Regions from separate parts of the Paenibacillus sp. Dod16 genome, predicted to be linked through region 2. Evidence: riboswitches for the same ligand, from Rfam matches in the RefSeq annotation. Region 2 holds a riboswitch; the other holds the start of a gene.
What was found. A riboswitch is a leader RNA that binds a small molecule or an ion and turns the genes downstream of it on or off. The one in region 2 is predicted to bind cobalamin.

Region 1: another riboswitch for cobalamin. It lies ahead of ACPV3A_RS27320 (ribonucleoside-diphosphate reductase subunit alpha); the one in region 2 lies ahead of ACPV3A_RS36440 (ABC transporter substrate-binding protein).

Annotation. Positions count from the first base shown of each region.
Region 1 covers NZ_JBNDYG010000041.1:33,457-40,749, reverse strand. The annotation lists gene ACPV3A_RS27330 (GNAT family N-acetyltransferase) at 1-117, shown strand, start outside; gene ACPV3A_RS27325 (ribonucleotide-diphosphate reductase subunit beta) at 239-1,270, opposite strand; gene ACPV3A_RS27320 (ribonucleoside-diphosphate reductase subunit alpha) at 2,120-4,453, opposite strand; cobalamin riboswitch at 4,648-4,881, opposite strand; gene ACPV3A_RS27315 (MTH1187 family thiamine-binding protein) at 5,241-5,546, shown strand; tRNA gene ACPV3A_RS27310 (tRNA-Thr) at 5,655-5,726, shown strand; gene ACPV3A_RS27305 (hypothetical protein) at 5,987-6,154, opposite strand; gene ACPV3A_RS27300 (hypothetical protein) at 6,274-6,408, shown strand; gene ACPV3A_RS27295 (hypothetical protein) at 6,808-7,026, shown strand.
Region 2 covers NZ_JBNDYG010000083.1:7,505-14,797, reverse strand. The annotation lists gene cobU (bifunctional adenosylcobinamide kinase/adenosylcobinamide-phosphate guanylyltransferase) at 1-544, opposite strand, end outside; gene cobT (nicotinate-nucleotide--dimethylbenzimidazole phosphoribosyltransferase) at 541-1,611, opposite strand; gene ACPV3A_RS36450 (ABC transporter ATP-binding protein) at 1,679-2,464, opposite strand; gene ACPV3A_RS36445 (FecCD family ABC transporter permease) at 2,461-3,507, opposite strand; gene ACPV3A_RS36440 (ABC transporter substrate-binding protein) at 3,504-4,508, opposite strand; cobalamin riboswitch at 4,765-4,968, opposite strand; gene ACPV3A_RS36435 (histidine phosphatase family protein) at 5,121-5,921, opposite strand; gene cbiB (adenosylcobinamide-phosphate synthase CbiB) at 5,912-6,889, opposite strand; gene ACPV3A_RS36425 (adenosylcobinamide amidohydrolase) at 6,886-7,293, opposite strand, start outside.

The DNA of each region.
Region 1 (7,293 bases), on a different contig from region 2:
CAGGTATGGGAGAAATTCCACGGGGGGAAGGCCCCGGCCATGACGATGGCCTACGTGCCGGCATTGGCGATGCCGTCCATTCAGGTAGAGATCGAGGTATGGGCAGCGAAGGGATAGCATTGATGAACCGTAAGTAAGAGCTGTAGACTTGGACTGCGGCCGATCATATGCAGTTACAAAAAAACCTCCGTGGATTCCTGTTAAGGGATCCACGGAGGTTTGTTATATGGAGAGGAGCTTATAGATCGTCAAATCCGTTGTCGTCGCCAACTTTGCCGTAGTTACGGGATTTGGCTTCGAAGAAGTCGGTCTTCGTCGCGTTGAGGGCTTCATCCGAGAAAGGCTTGATCCATGGCATGCAGTTAACGTCCACGCCTTCATAAGCTTTTTCCAGACCCATCATGGTGATACGACGGTTCGCGATGTACTTGATGTAATCGCCCAATTCGTTCAGATCGATGCCGCGCACATTGCTGAGTGTGTAGTGAGCCCAGTTGGTCTCAAGCTCAACCGCACGGTCAATGGTGCGGTACAGGTAGTCGATGTTCTCTTTCGTGTTCAGCTCAGGGAAGTCCTTGAGCAGCTGCTTGAACACTTCGGCGAAGAAGTAGCAGTGCTGATTCTCGTCACGCTGAATATAGGAAATCATCTGGCTGGTTGCCATCATCTTCTGGTCACGGGCCAAGTTGTAGAAGAAGGCAAACGTGCTGTAGAAGAAGATGCCTTCCAGGATCAGGTCCGCCACCATCGCTTCGAAGAAGGACTGCGGCGACGGATTGTCACGGAAGTTTTGATAGATGTCCGAAATGAACTGATTGCGCTCGAGCAGAACCGGATCATGCTTCCAATACTCGAAGATTTCCTTCTGTTCCTGATCCGAAACGATGGAAGAGAGCACATAGGAATAGGATTGGTTGTGAACCACCTCTTGCTGACCGATGATGGCCGAGATGGCTTCGAGCGACGAATCCGTGAAGTAACGCTTCACGTCGCTTACAAACATCGTCTGCATGGAATCCAGAACAGCCAGCAGGGAGATGTTGATCTTGAAGGTGCGCTGCTCTTCAGGGTCCAGGCGCGGGAACTGCTGCGCATCCTTGGACATCGGAATCTCGTCCGCGATCCAGTGGTTCAGCAGCAGGACCTTGTACAGCTTATACATATGAGGCATCCGAATGTCGTTCCAGTTCAGGATCCCGGAGCATTCACCTTCAATAACACGCGTGGAGCGGTTGGGTGCTTCGGTGTTAAATATCTTTTGCATTTGCATGCCGATTTTCTCTCCTTGTATATCATAGTAGGGCGGCGCCTAGGCGAAGCTGAGGGATATTGGTCCAGCATATTCACGGGACGGGTATCCAGCTCCAGCCGCTTGTTGTCCGCCCTTTGCCTGAATGTATTGTAAAGGTTGCAAAGGGCTCCCAAAGGCGGACGTAAACTCTTCCGATTGGATACCCTTACCCTTGTAGTCTTCTATTTAGAAAGCTTATCCACTCCTGCTAAGCGGGAACACCCGCATACAGCCGTTCGATGCTTGTTTGCACCACATGAAAAGCGATTCCCAAAGGGAGAGCAATCCACGTAGGTAACTCACGGTCCCTGCGCCGCATGAGAAGCGATTCCCAAAGGGAGAGCAATCCACGTAGGCAGTAACTTAACAATCGCCACGAAGTAACTCACGGTCCCTGCGCCGCATGAGAAGCGATTCCCAAAGGGAGAGCGATCCACGCAGGCAGTAACTCAACAAAGCGCACGAAGTAACTCATTAGCCTCGCACCACATGAGAAGCGATTCCCAAAGGGAGAGCGATCCACGTAGGTAGTAACTCAACAAATCGCATGAAGTAACTCATTAGCTTCGCACCACATGAGAAGCGATTCCCAAAGGGAGAGCGATCCACGTAGGCAGTAACTCAACAAAACGCACGAAGTAACTCATTAGCTTCGCACAATATTCCAGCGTTCCCGTAGGGAGAAAGCGCTCCTGGCCACCCAAAGTAACTATAGAAGCGCATCATTCACGCCATGCACACCTTGCGGGTGTCCAGAGGGCAGCGCCCTTGGGGCCCTCCCTTGGAAGGGAGGGTTTGGGTGGGTTCGAAAAAGGTTAGACTAAACTCTTAGCTTGCGCACGACTCACACTCTTCAATCGTCAGCGCACGGCTGCGTACATAGTACGTGGACTTGATACCGGCTTTCCAAGCATGCAGGTGCAGCTCCAGGAATTCCGAAGCACGGATATCAGGGCGGACATACAGGTTAAAGCTTTGTGCCTGGTCAACGTGACGCTGACGGGCGGCAGCCATTTTGATGGACCAATGCTGGTCGATCAAGAAAGCCGTTTTATAGTACCAGATCGTTTTTTCGGATAGATCCGGAGCCGGGTTAGCCACTTTATAGGTGGTTTTTTCTTCATAAGAAAGAAGTTCGTACAATGGATCGATGCTCGCCGTGGAACCCGCGATGATCGAGGTGGAGCCGTTCGGTGCGATGGCAAACAGCCATGCGTTACGGACACCGTTCGCTTGTACTTCTTGCTGCAATTCGCGCCATTGTTCGGTGGTTACGAACTTGCCTTCATGCTCGCCGTCGGTGTAACCGCGGAACGTAAAGTACTCGCCGCTCTCCCAGTCGGAGCCTTTGAATTTCGGATAATGGCCTTTTTCCTTGGCCAGCTCCATGCTGGATTTAACGAGCAGGTAGTTGATGTGCTCATACAGGTTGTCATTATAGGCAACGGCTTCGTCGGATTCCCAGCGAATGCCTTCCAGCGCCAGCAAGTGATGCAGACCGAAGGTGCCGAGACCGACCGCACGATATTGACTGTTGGTATATTGAGCTTGCAGAACTTCAATATTGTTAATGTCGATGACGTTATCCAGCATGCGAACCTGAATTGGAACGAGACGCTCCAATACACCGGCAGGTACAGCACGAGCCAAGTGGATAGAGTTCAGGTTGCAGACAACGAAATCGCCAGGGATTTTGGAAATGACGATTCGAGTTTGGCCGTCTTTCGTAACCAGCTCTTCTTGCTCAACGACTGTCGGAGATTGGTTCTGCATGATCTCCGTGCACAAGTTGGAAGAGTAAATCATGCCATGCGCAGAGTTCGGGTTCGCACGGTTGACCGTGTCGCGGTAGAACATGTACGGTGTACCCGTTTCAAGCTGGGATTTCATGATGCGCTTCATAATGTCGATGGCTTGTACCGTAATGCGTGGCAGCAGCGGGTTCGCCACGGCTTCAGCATATTTTTGACGGAATTCGCCTTCGCCTTGTCCTTGATCATAGAAGTCTTCCAGGCCCAGCGGACGGCCATTCTCGTCTTTCCAGCCCATGATTTTCTTCACTTCGTGCGGACAGAACAAGCTCCACTCTTCACGTGCTTCTACAGCCTCCATGAACAAGTCAGGCAGACATACGCCATGGAACACGTCATGTGCTCTCATACGCTCGTCACCGTTGTTCAGCTTCAGATCCAGGAAGGACAGAATGTCTTTGTGGAACACATCCAGATAAACCGCGATGGCACCTTTACGGGTTCCCAATTGGTCAACGCTAACAGCGGTGTTGTTCAACTGGCGAATCCAAGGGATAACGCCGGAGCTGGTATTCTTGTGACCGCGGATGTCAGAGCCGCGTGCACGGACTTTACCGAGGTATACCCCGATGCCGCCGCCCATTTTGCTGAGACGGGCGATATCCGTATTGGAATCGAAGATCCCTTCCAGGGAGTCGTCTACGGTATCGATGAAGCAGCTGGAAAGCTGGCCGGCTACCTTTTTGCCTGCATTGGACATTGTCGGCGTAGCCGCCGTCATGTACAGGTTACTCATGGCCCAGTAGGCTTCTTTGACAAGGTCAAGACGCTTGTCGGCAGGCTCGTTATGCATGAGGAACATCGCGATGACCATGTAGCGTTCTTGCGGAAGTTCCATAACGCGACCGTCAAAATCGTTTGCCAGGTAACGCTCAGCCAGCGTCAACAGACCGATGTAATCAAACAGCAGATCGCGGCTTGGATCGATGCACTCGCCGAGCTCTTCGATTTGTTCTTTGGTATAGCTGGTCAGAAGATCCTCGCGATAGATGCCTTTTTGTACAAGCTCCGTAATGAGCGGATAGAAGGCACCGTATGGCTCTTCCGGGTAGGCTTTGTATCGGCGGTTGGTGGCCGCTTTTTTATATAAAGAGGTCAGAAACGAACGCGCAGCTGCAAACTTCCAATTCGGCTCCTCTTTGGTGACAAGCTCAAGGGCGGACATCGTGAAGGCGTTGCTGATTTCTTCGCCGGTAACTTGCTCGCCGCGCAATTTGGCATTGACGCCGCGAAGCAGGCGCTCTTTATCGAGCATGTCCAATCCTTTCAGAGTCCGATCGGCATAGACGGAGAGGCGAATTTCATCAAAGGCGAGCTGACGGTTGTTCGGTTTAACTACGAGCTGGGGCATGAATAAATTCCTCGCTTTCTTCGGGGGAAATATGAAAAAGGACATCAAAAAAACATTTTCTAAAACCCGCGGGCAGGCTTGAAAATGTCCGTGCGCTGTGATTCGAAAATGACGTTTGCCATAAGCCCATGAACGGGCATGATGTTATGTACAGACGCAAGTTTAACGAACACTTACCTAAAACCCCGTAGGTTGGTGTCTACTGCATATAGGCAGGTCTCCTGACTTGAGCTTCTTCCCTCGGCGTTGCCTTTCCCGAGACCTTGCTCCGGTTCCTCGGTGGCATATGTCGGATGTGAATGGCTGATAGATCATAAACAGCCTTAGAGCCCTTACAGTGGCGGGACCGTGATGGATTTACACCATGCTTCCCTATTAAGCCGGACTGCCTTATAGGTTGATCCGGCACCTATACACACTATATTTGGTTGTTGTTAATCTAATTTAACCCAATATATTGTGTTTGTAAACCATATTCTTAAAATTGAACGCAAAATGAATTATAGCAAACGAGCGGTCATTGTGCCAGTTAAGAAACTGCCAAAAGGCCATAACATTTCCTGAATTGTGACCAAATGCGACCTTTTCTGCGCAGATACCACGTATATTATCGTTTTGACAAAATAGGATATATTCGTATGGACGAAACGAGGAAGGTACACCATATCTTGTGTGAAGCTAAAGGCAGACGGACTTTGATATGGAGGGCCAGAATTGTTATGATAACAGTATTCGGAAATTTAGAGCATTCCATATAAATGGGATGGGAACAAGGGAGGGTTTTAAGATGGCAATAGCGGAGGTAACGGTGATTCCAATCGGAACCGCAACAACGAGTTTGAGCTCTTATGTTGCTGAGATGCAGCGTGTATTGAAACAACAGGATGGAATATCCTATGAGCTGACTTCGATGAGCACCATCATCGAGGGAGAGCTTAACATGATCTGGCGGGCGATAGAGGCTTTGCATGAAGCGCCCTTTCTGTCCGGTGCGCAGCGCGTATCGACTTCCGTGAAGATCGACGACCGCAGGGACCAAGTTTCCTCAAGCAAACAGAAGATCCAGTCCGTGCAGGAGAAATTAGGCGGATAGCGCCGCCAGTTTCGGGGGATATTTCCGTAAGAATTGGGCTTGCATTTTGCTGCTGAAGTATTATAATAATTTTTGTTGTTTCGTGAGGAATAACATCGAATCACATGTGCTGGTGTAGCTCAGGGGTAGAGCAACGCACTCGTAATGCGTAGGTCGGGGGTTCAATTCCCTTCACCAGCATCTTCATAAAGTCAACAACGGCGCGGTTTTCCGAGTTTTCGGAATCGCGCCATTTTTGTTGTTTAACCCGTTCTTCTACCAATTTTTCTACCCTTTAGTCTAGTAAAGTGGGTTTTTCGTCCTCGATTTACTTCCCTAAGATTGAGTCACCAATTGTATTTAGAACAGCTTCTTGCAAGTTGGGCAGCACGTGGGAATAGGTATCTAATGTAATACTTGCTCCCTTTTTTGGCGATATGTCCTCTCATCAAAGATCCTCCTTAAAAATCTTCTCCATAAAACTGCAGCAATTGCTCGATATCTTTCCTTTGCACGAAGGCAGAATTATAGTACCTACTGGCAGGATGACTGAGCTTTAAGCTGATCCGTCTGTCCATCGTGTAATCCAAATCATGAAACTTTACAGGTTTACTGTCTGTGAAATTCATAAGCTGGCCATCCTCAACTAACTCAAATGGACCATCCATGGAGAAGATAAGTTCCTCTCGAGTATGTAAAGTTTCATAGTCTACATGAATGATAAATTGTGAGGGGAGATCAAATCATCATGAGCGGAGGAGTTCAGGAAGGTTCCGAACTCACGGAATGGATGCAAGACCAGCAGCATGAGGAAAAATCGGATGGGCAGGAAATGACCTTCGAGGAAGCTGATCAAAAGCCTGCAGCGAACGGCACCTTCTGATTCTGAGGGCCAGTTATCCAGCGATGAAGAGATTAGCAAGGAGGAGCTGGAACGGTTCTTCCTGAAAGAACGCCCTTCTTTTGAAGATATTCCATTGGATTTCCCGTTGTTCTTGGAAAAAAGTCTGAGTGAGGGTAAGACATGGGTTGAGATTTCAAAAAATTGCTGGCATTCCTTCCAGCCAAATTCAGCCGAAGTGGAAGAAGTATAAGGAAAAGGTCACAAAAATGATAAAGGCGGCGGAGCCGCTTAATAGAGACCAGAGTCACAATCCCGGTTGATTCAGGCCGGGGTACCTAAATACACGGTTAATGTTAAAAGAACCAATCAAGTTTAATCCCGGTAGCTAAAAATTAATATAATCCAACCCCAGAGAATCAATAAACGGAAGGGGCTGCGATGTCATGGAGAAAAGGAGAATTCTTTCCAAAAGCAAACGAAGCGGAGATCCAGCGTACAAAATTCCTGCTCGTAAAATATAAAGAGATGGCAATGCTCATGCAGGATTTTGAAAAATTCGAAGACGATTTAAAACAGTGGCCGTTGATGGCAAAGTTGCTCGCCGCATCGATCAGGAGGATCTTCATGCTGATAAGACTGCCAACACTACGATTCTGATAGAAAAGCAGCGTTGGGTGTATCAACGGTATCGGTTCTATACGCAGCAGCTTGAAAGGGCTTTTGGTTTGATACTTCAGGGAACCTAGAGTATGGCCAATACGTTGAAACTAACGGGGTTCTTTGAGCAGGATCATGAGGAGTTTTAAGAATAGGAAAGTATAAAAAGCTGTCCTCATCGGACAGCTTTTTGGTTCTATATTTAAAATAAATGTTTTCTAAAAAATATGACCAATGTCCTATTATCATCATACTTTTCCTAAAAAC
Region 2 (7,293 bases):
GAATTCCTGCCGTCACCAAAAATACTTCATCGCATACCTGAGCCAGCCTCTGATTCATGATCCCTGCCCAGTCGCGATATATTCGGCCTAGCGGATATTCCGGAACAATACCCGACCCCACTTCATTGGTTACCAAAATGACCATGCCCGGGTAACTCTGTACCGCTCTTGCCAGTCTGCCGATTTGAAGTCCTAACCGTTCTTCCATTGCAGCACTTCCTTCAGGCTCAGCTTGCAGCAGCACATTCGTAAGCCACAGCGTCAGGCAGTCCACTACCACCGCAGGGGCATCCGAGGCGGACTGGCCGAGCGTTTCCAGCAATTCGGGCAGTGCGACAGGCTCCTCCACCGTCTCCCAACCATAGGCTGAATCCTGCCTGCGGTCTTGATGAATCCGGATCCGTTCCCTCATCTCTTCGTCGTAGGCTTGCGCAGTCGCCACGTACGTTCCCGACTCCGATCGCTTCATGCACAGCTTCTCCGCGAATGAGCTCTTTCCGCTTCTGGCCCCGCCTGTTACCAACACGCTTCCACGATGGCTCATACGGCCCCTCCGCTGATTCCAGCGCTCTCAAACGTCGCCATCTCGTTCACGATCCTGCACGCCGCCTCGACCAGATGAAGGCACAGCACCCCGCCCGTCCCCTCGCCAAGACGCATGTCCATTTGCAGCATCGGCTGGAGTCCGAGCTCTTTCAGCAGAAGAACATGCGCCTGCTCATGCGAAACATGAGAGGCAATCATATAGGAGAGAGCGTCCGGGCAGATGCATTTGGCAACCAGCGCCGCCGCACTGGATATGAAACCGTCAATGATAACAGGACAACCGTGAGCAGCTGCACCCAGGATCAGTCCAGCCAACCCGCCGATTTCATATCCTCCAACTTTGGCGAGCACGTCGAGGGGATCATCGGCATAAGGTCTATTAACTTGTATAGCCTGTTCCACCACTCGAATCTTATGCAGCAGCCGTTCATCCGTTACGCCGGTTCCCCTTCCCACGACTTCAGATGGCTGATAGCCGGACAGAACGGAGAAGATCGCCGCACTCGGTGTCGTGTTCCCAATGCCCATCTCTCCGGTCACGAACATTTGCGTTCCTCGCGATACCAATTCGGCAGCAACCTCCGCACCGGCTACAACGGACTCCAGTGCCGCTTCCTTTGTCATCGCAGGCCCTTTGGCCATATTGGCGGTTCCTCTGCCCACGTTCCGCGACATCAGCTTCTCATGGTTCAGCTCGATCGCGACCCCGATGTCCACACAATGAACGTCTGCCCCCGCCTGACGGGCCAGCACATTCACAGCCGCCCCTCCATTCAGGAAGTTCATGACCATCTGGGGCGTTACCTCAGCCGGAAAGGCGCTGATTCCTTCTTCACAGACTCCATGATCGCCAGCCATGACAACGACGGATTTTTGGGTGAACGACGGTTTCATATTCCCTGTGATGCCCACTAACTGGATCGCTAGCGACTCCAGCTTGCCCAGACTGCCCGGAGGCTTCGTCAGCGTATCCAAATAAGCGGCTGTTTCGTTCTGCACCTCGACACTCAGCGGTTTTATGTTAGCAATGTAACGATTTAAACGATTCACGATGGTATCCGTCAATGAAATGACCTCCTCATATCTTGTTCCTAAATCTTGCATCCCCGCCCGGAACATGCGGCTGCATCGGTCAGGACCATGTGCTATTTGCCGTTAACAGCACCTGCGGAGCGCCATTCTCGGGATGGGCCACAATCGAGGGCTCTACCCGGAAGATTTGGCGTATATACGCCTCTGTCAAAACTTCTTTCGGCTTGCCAATCCCCGCGATCTTTCCCTGATCAAGCACCAGCAGCTTATCGCAAAACTGGGCTGCCAGGTTCAGATCATGCAGTACGCTGATCACGGTAATTCCGGAGGAGCTCCGCCACTGCGCCACCATATCCATAAACTGAAGCTGATAGCGGATATCCAAGTAAGTCGTCGGTTCATCCAGCATCAGCAGCGAGGGTTCCTGGGCCATCACCTTGCCAAGCGCGACACGCTGACGCTGGCCCCCGCTTAACTCGGTAAGCCGCCGTTCTTCCAGACCGTTCAAATCCAGCTTTCGGATAACGGCCTCAATGAGCGGCCATGCATCCTTATCTTCACGACCAAGCCAGTTCAGGAAGGGGAATCTCCCCATCTCCAGCACTTCCCGGACCGTAAAATCAGTAGGGTCAAGCCCTTCCTGCTGAAGCACCGCCACGATCCGTGCCAGCGCCTTTCGGGTATAGCGTCCAAGCTCCTTGCCCCGAAGGGTCACGCTTCCTGTCGAGGGACTCTCCACACCGGATAACAGCTGCATAAGGGTGGATTTACCGCTTCCGTTCGGACCGATGATCCCCCACCATTCCCCTTCGGCAATGTGAAGGTCCACACCTTCAAGAATCGGCACCTTGCCATAGGCTTTGCCAAGTCCTTGAGCTGTAATCATGATAAACCCTCCCTGCGCCTTTTTTTGTTCCGGTATAGCAAATACGCAAAGAACGGAGCGCCTATGAATGCCGTAACTACACCCAGCGGTATTTCCGTTGGTGCCAGCACGGACCGTGCCGCCGTATCGCACCAGACCATGAACACCGCGCCGCCAAGAGCAGACAGTGGAACAATGACGCGGTAATCGGAGCCGGTGATCAGCCGGATCATATGCGGTACCACAAGTCCCACGAATCCAATCACGCCGGAAACCGACACGGCTGCTGCGGCGAGCAGGGTAGCAACGATGAGCACGCTGGTCTTCAGCCGATCCACATTCAAGCCCATATGGGCGGCCTGCCGTTCCCCCAGCGACAAAATATTAAGCGCTCGCGACCTGCTCCATAAGTATATAAAACCTGCGATAAAATACGGGAAAAGGATGGCCGTATACGACCATCCACGCATGCTCAGGCTCCCCATCGTCCAGTACAGGATCTGGTTCACCGTATCTTTGGACATGACCGTCAGAAAGGAAACGACGGCGCCCAGAAACGACTGCATCACCACGCCGGACAGAATGAGCCCGTGGATCGGCAGCTTTCCTTGATCCCTCGCCAGCAGCAGAACGACCCACAAGGTCCCTGCTCCGGTCAGAAACGCTACAAGCGGAAGTGTGTAACCTCCGGCAAAGGAGTATTCCATCCCGAAAAAAATCAGGGATGCTGCGCCAAGCGCAGCACCCGAGGATACACCGAGCGTAAACGGATCCGCCAGCGGATTGCGCAATACCCCTTGAAAGGCGGCTCCGGCGACGGCCAGGGAGGCTCCTACGAGCATCCCAAGCAATATGCGCGGCAATCTCACCTTCATTAAGATTTGCTCGGATGAAGCTTCCCAGCCCGGAACGATGGAATCGCCGATTCCCGGCAGCCGGTGCAGCAGCATCGCCCCAATCTCTCTCACAGGCAGGTGCACGGAGCCGATTCCGAGACTGACAACCAAGGTTAACAGTAATAGGATGATGCCGGCCGCACCGAATCCTGCAAGTTTTTTACTCATGGATTCATCAGTTCCGGATAAACGGCCTTCGCCACTTCAATCAACCCTTGCGTTACACGGGGACCCGGACGGCTTAACAGATTCGCATCCACGGATATGACCTGATCGTTCTTGATGGCTTCGATCTGATCCCAGCCGCCGCGCTCCTTGATCAGCTGATCCAATGTTTTCTTGGTTGCTTCGTCAACGACATCGTCCGTGTACAGAATGACGTCGGGGTTTGCAGCGATAATATTCTCCTCGCTGATTTCGAACCAGCCTTCCGCTTCGCCGGCTGCGTTAACGCCGCCAGCTAAGGTGATGATCTCATCCATAAACTCGCCCTTGCCGACGGTCCATCCTGGAGAGAATTCCACATACACTTTCTTCTTGTCTTCATCCTTCACAGATTTCACGGCTTCTGTAACGGTAGTCAATTCCTGCTTCATCTGATCCACGACGGCTTTCGCTTCCGCTTGACGGTCCGTAATTTGTCCGATCAACTGGATGTTCTCCATTACGGCATCGATGGTTTTCGGATCATTGACGAACAGGGTCACGCCAAGCTCACGCAATTTCTCGGCATTCTCGGCATTCATCGAAGCGGCGAATACCACATCGGCATCGGCTGCAATAATAGCCTCTTCATTTACTTGGAACCCGCCCAATTTAGGCTTGGATTTGGCCGCTTCCGGATAATCGTCATTATCGGACACGCCCACAATTTCCTCATCCAGGCCCAAAGCGAACAGTTTTTCCGTCTCGGACGGTGTCAGGGATGCAATTTTGGCCGGAGCTTTCTCAAACGTCATTTCAACCCCGGTTGAATCCTTGACGGTCAGCGGATACGTCGTTTTAAGCTCTTCGCCCGAATCCGCAGGCGCTTCGTTATTCTGCTCTTCCTGCTGTGCCGGCGGCGTTGTATCCTTCGGCGCAGCTTCTTCGCCTCCACAGCCGATCAAGGCCAGAGCCATCAGTATGGCTACCAGAAGTACGGACCATGTTTTGTTCAATGCTTTCATCTCTTGAAATCCCCCTATACATAATTGAGAACCTGGCGCTGCGAGTTTACATTCCTTCGACCGATCCTTACCGGGAGAAAAAAACATCAATCGTCATACTCCAAAGATGCAAAAATCCCCGACTCCTCGTAAACAAGGAATCAGGGATTACGTTTTAACATAAGGACATCTGGATCACTGTTCACAGATAGCGCCTTAAACTTCCGCCCACACATGCTGCATGGGTCCGGCAACGTAATCCTCTCCTCGAAGGACCGTCATTCATTCGCCGAGGGCAGGTCTCCTGACTTGCAGGCTGTAACGACTTCTCCGCCTTCCCAAGCGCTTTTGGCTCAGTGGCATATGGAGAAGTCCCTGCTTCACAGTGGCGGGACCGTGCCGGACTTGCACCGGCTTCCCTATTAACCCGGCAGATGACAATAAATGCCCTCTGTCCGGGACCCTCGCAAATAATATGAATTTATGTATGTTAGGCCAAGCATGGTTTCTCTGCCCAAGATTATAGGCGATAAACCTCCCTCTTACAACCGAAAGTTTCGGTCATTTCAAATGCCTTATGATACGGATTTATCCCGTTATCGCCCATTCCGCACCGATATCATACGATTTCGTTTAATCGCTTAACCGTACGCCTTGCCAGCGTTCTCCGTCCCATGTCAATTGCAGCTTGAGCTCCTCGCCCGGCGACACCTGCGTCTCCCAGAATTCCGTATGCGGAAGGACTGCTGCAGCGATCTGCCGGATGACGCCTCCATGGGTCACCACAAGCACATCAAGCTCCGCCCTTTGTGCTCCAAGGACATAACCAACTGGCATTGCCTCTGCCTCTGCCTCTGCCTCTGCCTCTGCCTCTGCCTCTGCCTCTGCCTCTGCCTCTGCCTCTGCCTCTGCCTCTGCCTCTGCCTGCACAAGGGTATCCGGATCTTCCTCTACATGCAACAGTTCCTTTAAATCCAAATGCAATCCGGTCAAGAATGCCTGAAGCCGGGAACGGAACGCCTCCCAGCTCTCCCCATTCGGCGGCGTAACTTCTGCGGGGTTATCAATCCAGCGCCGATAGGAGATATCCGATTTCAAATCCTCGTAGGTTTTCCCTTCCCAATCTCCGAAATCGAGCTCGCGCAGCCGCGGATCATACATCACTCCCGGTATAATCCTGCCCAAAACTTCATCATCAGGAATAGCAGCCATTTTGGAGTCCGATAGGATAACATTCAGCGTCTGTCTGCATCGAAGGAGATCGCTGCAATAGATCCGGACAAACTGCCCGGTAAAAAACCTATCCCGAAGCGGGAGGAGCTGTTCCCTTTCCTCAATCAGGATTCCCTGATCCTCATGGCCGAGATAACGGCGCTCCTCGTTCCACAACGTGCGGCCGTGACGGACCAGATGCAGCGTGATCCTCATATCCATAGGCTTCCTCCGGCTGCGGCAACAAGTCCAAGCACCAGGGTACCCAGTAACGTAAACAATACCGATACGCCCAGCAGCAGACGGTTTGTCACCCGAATATGCTCCGCTTCAAGCGGGCGTTCGGGATCCCCCATATAAGCCCGGAACGAGATCACGCCTTGATAGGAATTCTCGCCTCCCAGACGAACCCCCAGCGCACCGGCAACGGCCGATTCCGGGAAGCCGCTGTTCGGACTGGGGTGCTTTCGCGCATCCCTTCTGACCATTTTGATCGCTTTTTTCCATTGCAGCGACAACATGGCAGCCACCATGGTCAACAGTCCTGCCGTCAGACGTGCCGGTATCCAATTGGCGATATCGTCCAGCCTTGCGGATGCCCAGCCGATATGCTGGTATTTGTCGTTTTTATATCCGACCATGGAGTCGAGCGTATTCACGGCCCGGTAGGCCATCGCCAGCGGCGCTCCCCCGATCAGGGCAAAAAACAACGGAGCGATGACCGCATCCACGATATTCTCCGCAACCGTCTCCACCGTTCCCCGCACGATCTCCGCCTCATCCAGATGACCGGTGTCTCTTCCGACAACCATGCTGAGCGAGCGCCTGGCCTCCGCGATATTCCCGGAGCGAAGATGGCCGTAGACCTCCAATCCGGCTTCACGCAGCCCTTTGATGGCAATCGTGGTGGCAATAAGCACGATCTCTACTCCCCACGCTAGCCAAGGATGAATCGCTCCGCACAGCTCCAGCAGCAGCCATGCCAGCACGAAGGATCCGCCGGCAACGATCACCGGCAGCAGAATGCCCGCTCGCTTCAGGCTCTGAGCGGTAGTCGCCCGTTGGCGTATCCAGCCTTCAACCCGGCGAATGGCTTTCCCCATGCCGATGACAGGATGGGGAAGCCATCTCGGATCTCCGATCAGCAGGTCCAGCACGACCGCTGCCCAAATGACCCATACGACGGTCATATCCGGTCCTCTCTTTCGGTAATAATGCTTTCCGTAACACTCTCGTAGACAAGACGGCCGATCATGCCGCCCAGATCGGTTGCGGTTCCGGCATAATGGTGGTTCACGCCATACGCTGCATTGCCGCTGACCCCAAGGACCATTGCGTCCGTTGTCGTTCCGGTCGCAACGCCTCCGGTCTCATGATCCCTCACGCCCAGATCATGCAGCGCAGCGGCTTTCGCTTCCGTCGCCGTCAGCATCGCGTTCACCATGCAAGCCGGCGTCATCATCCCGTCCACCATCAACATGATATTAATCGTGCCCGGCTGATAAGCGGCAAAGGTCGTACGACTCGACCCGGCACGGGCTGCATTGCCCACGCCGGCGGTGGTGCAGCACAGGATGGAGGCTTGTTCACTCCG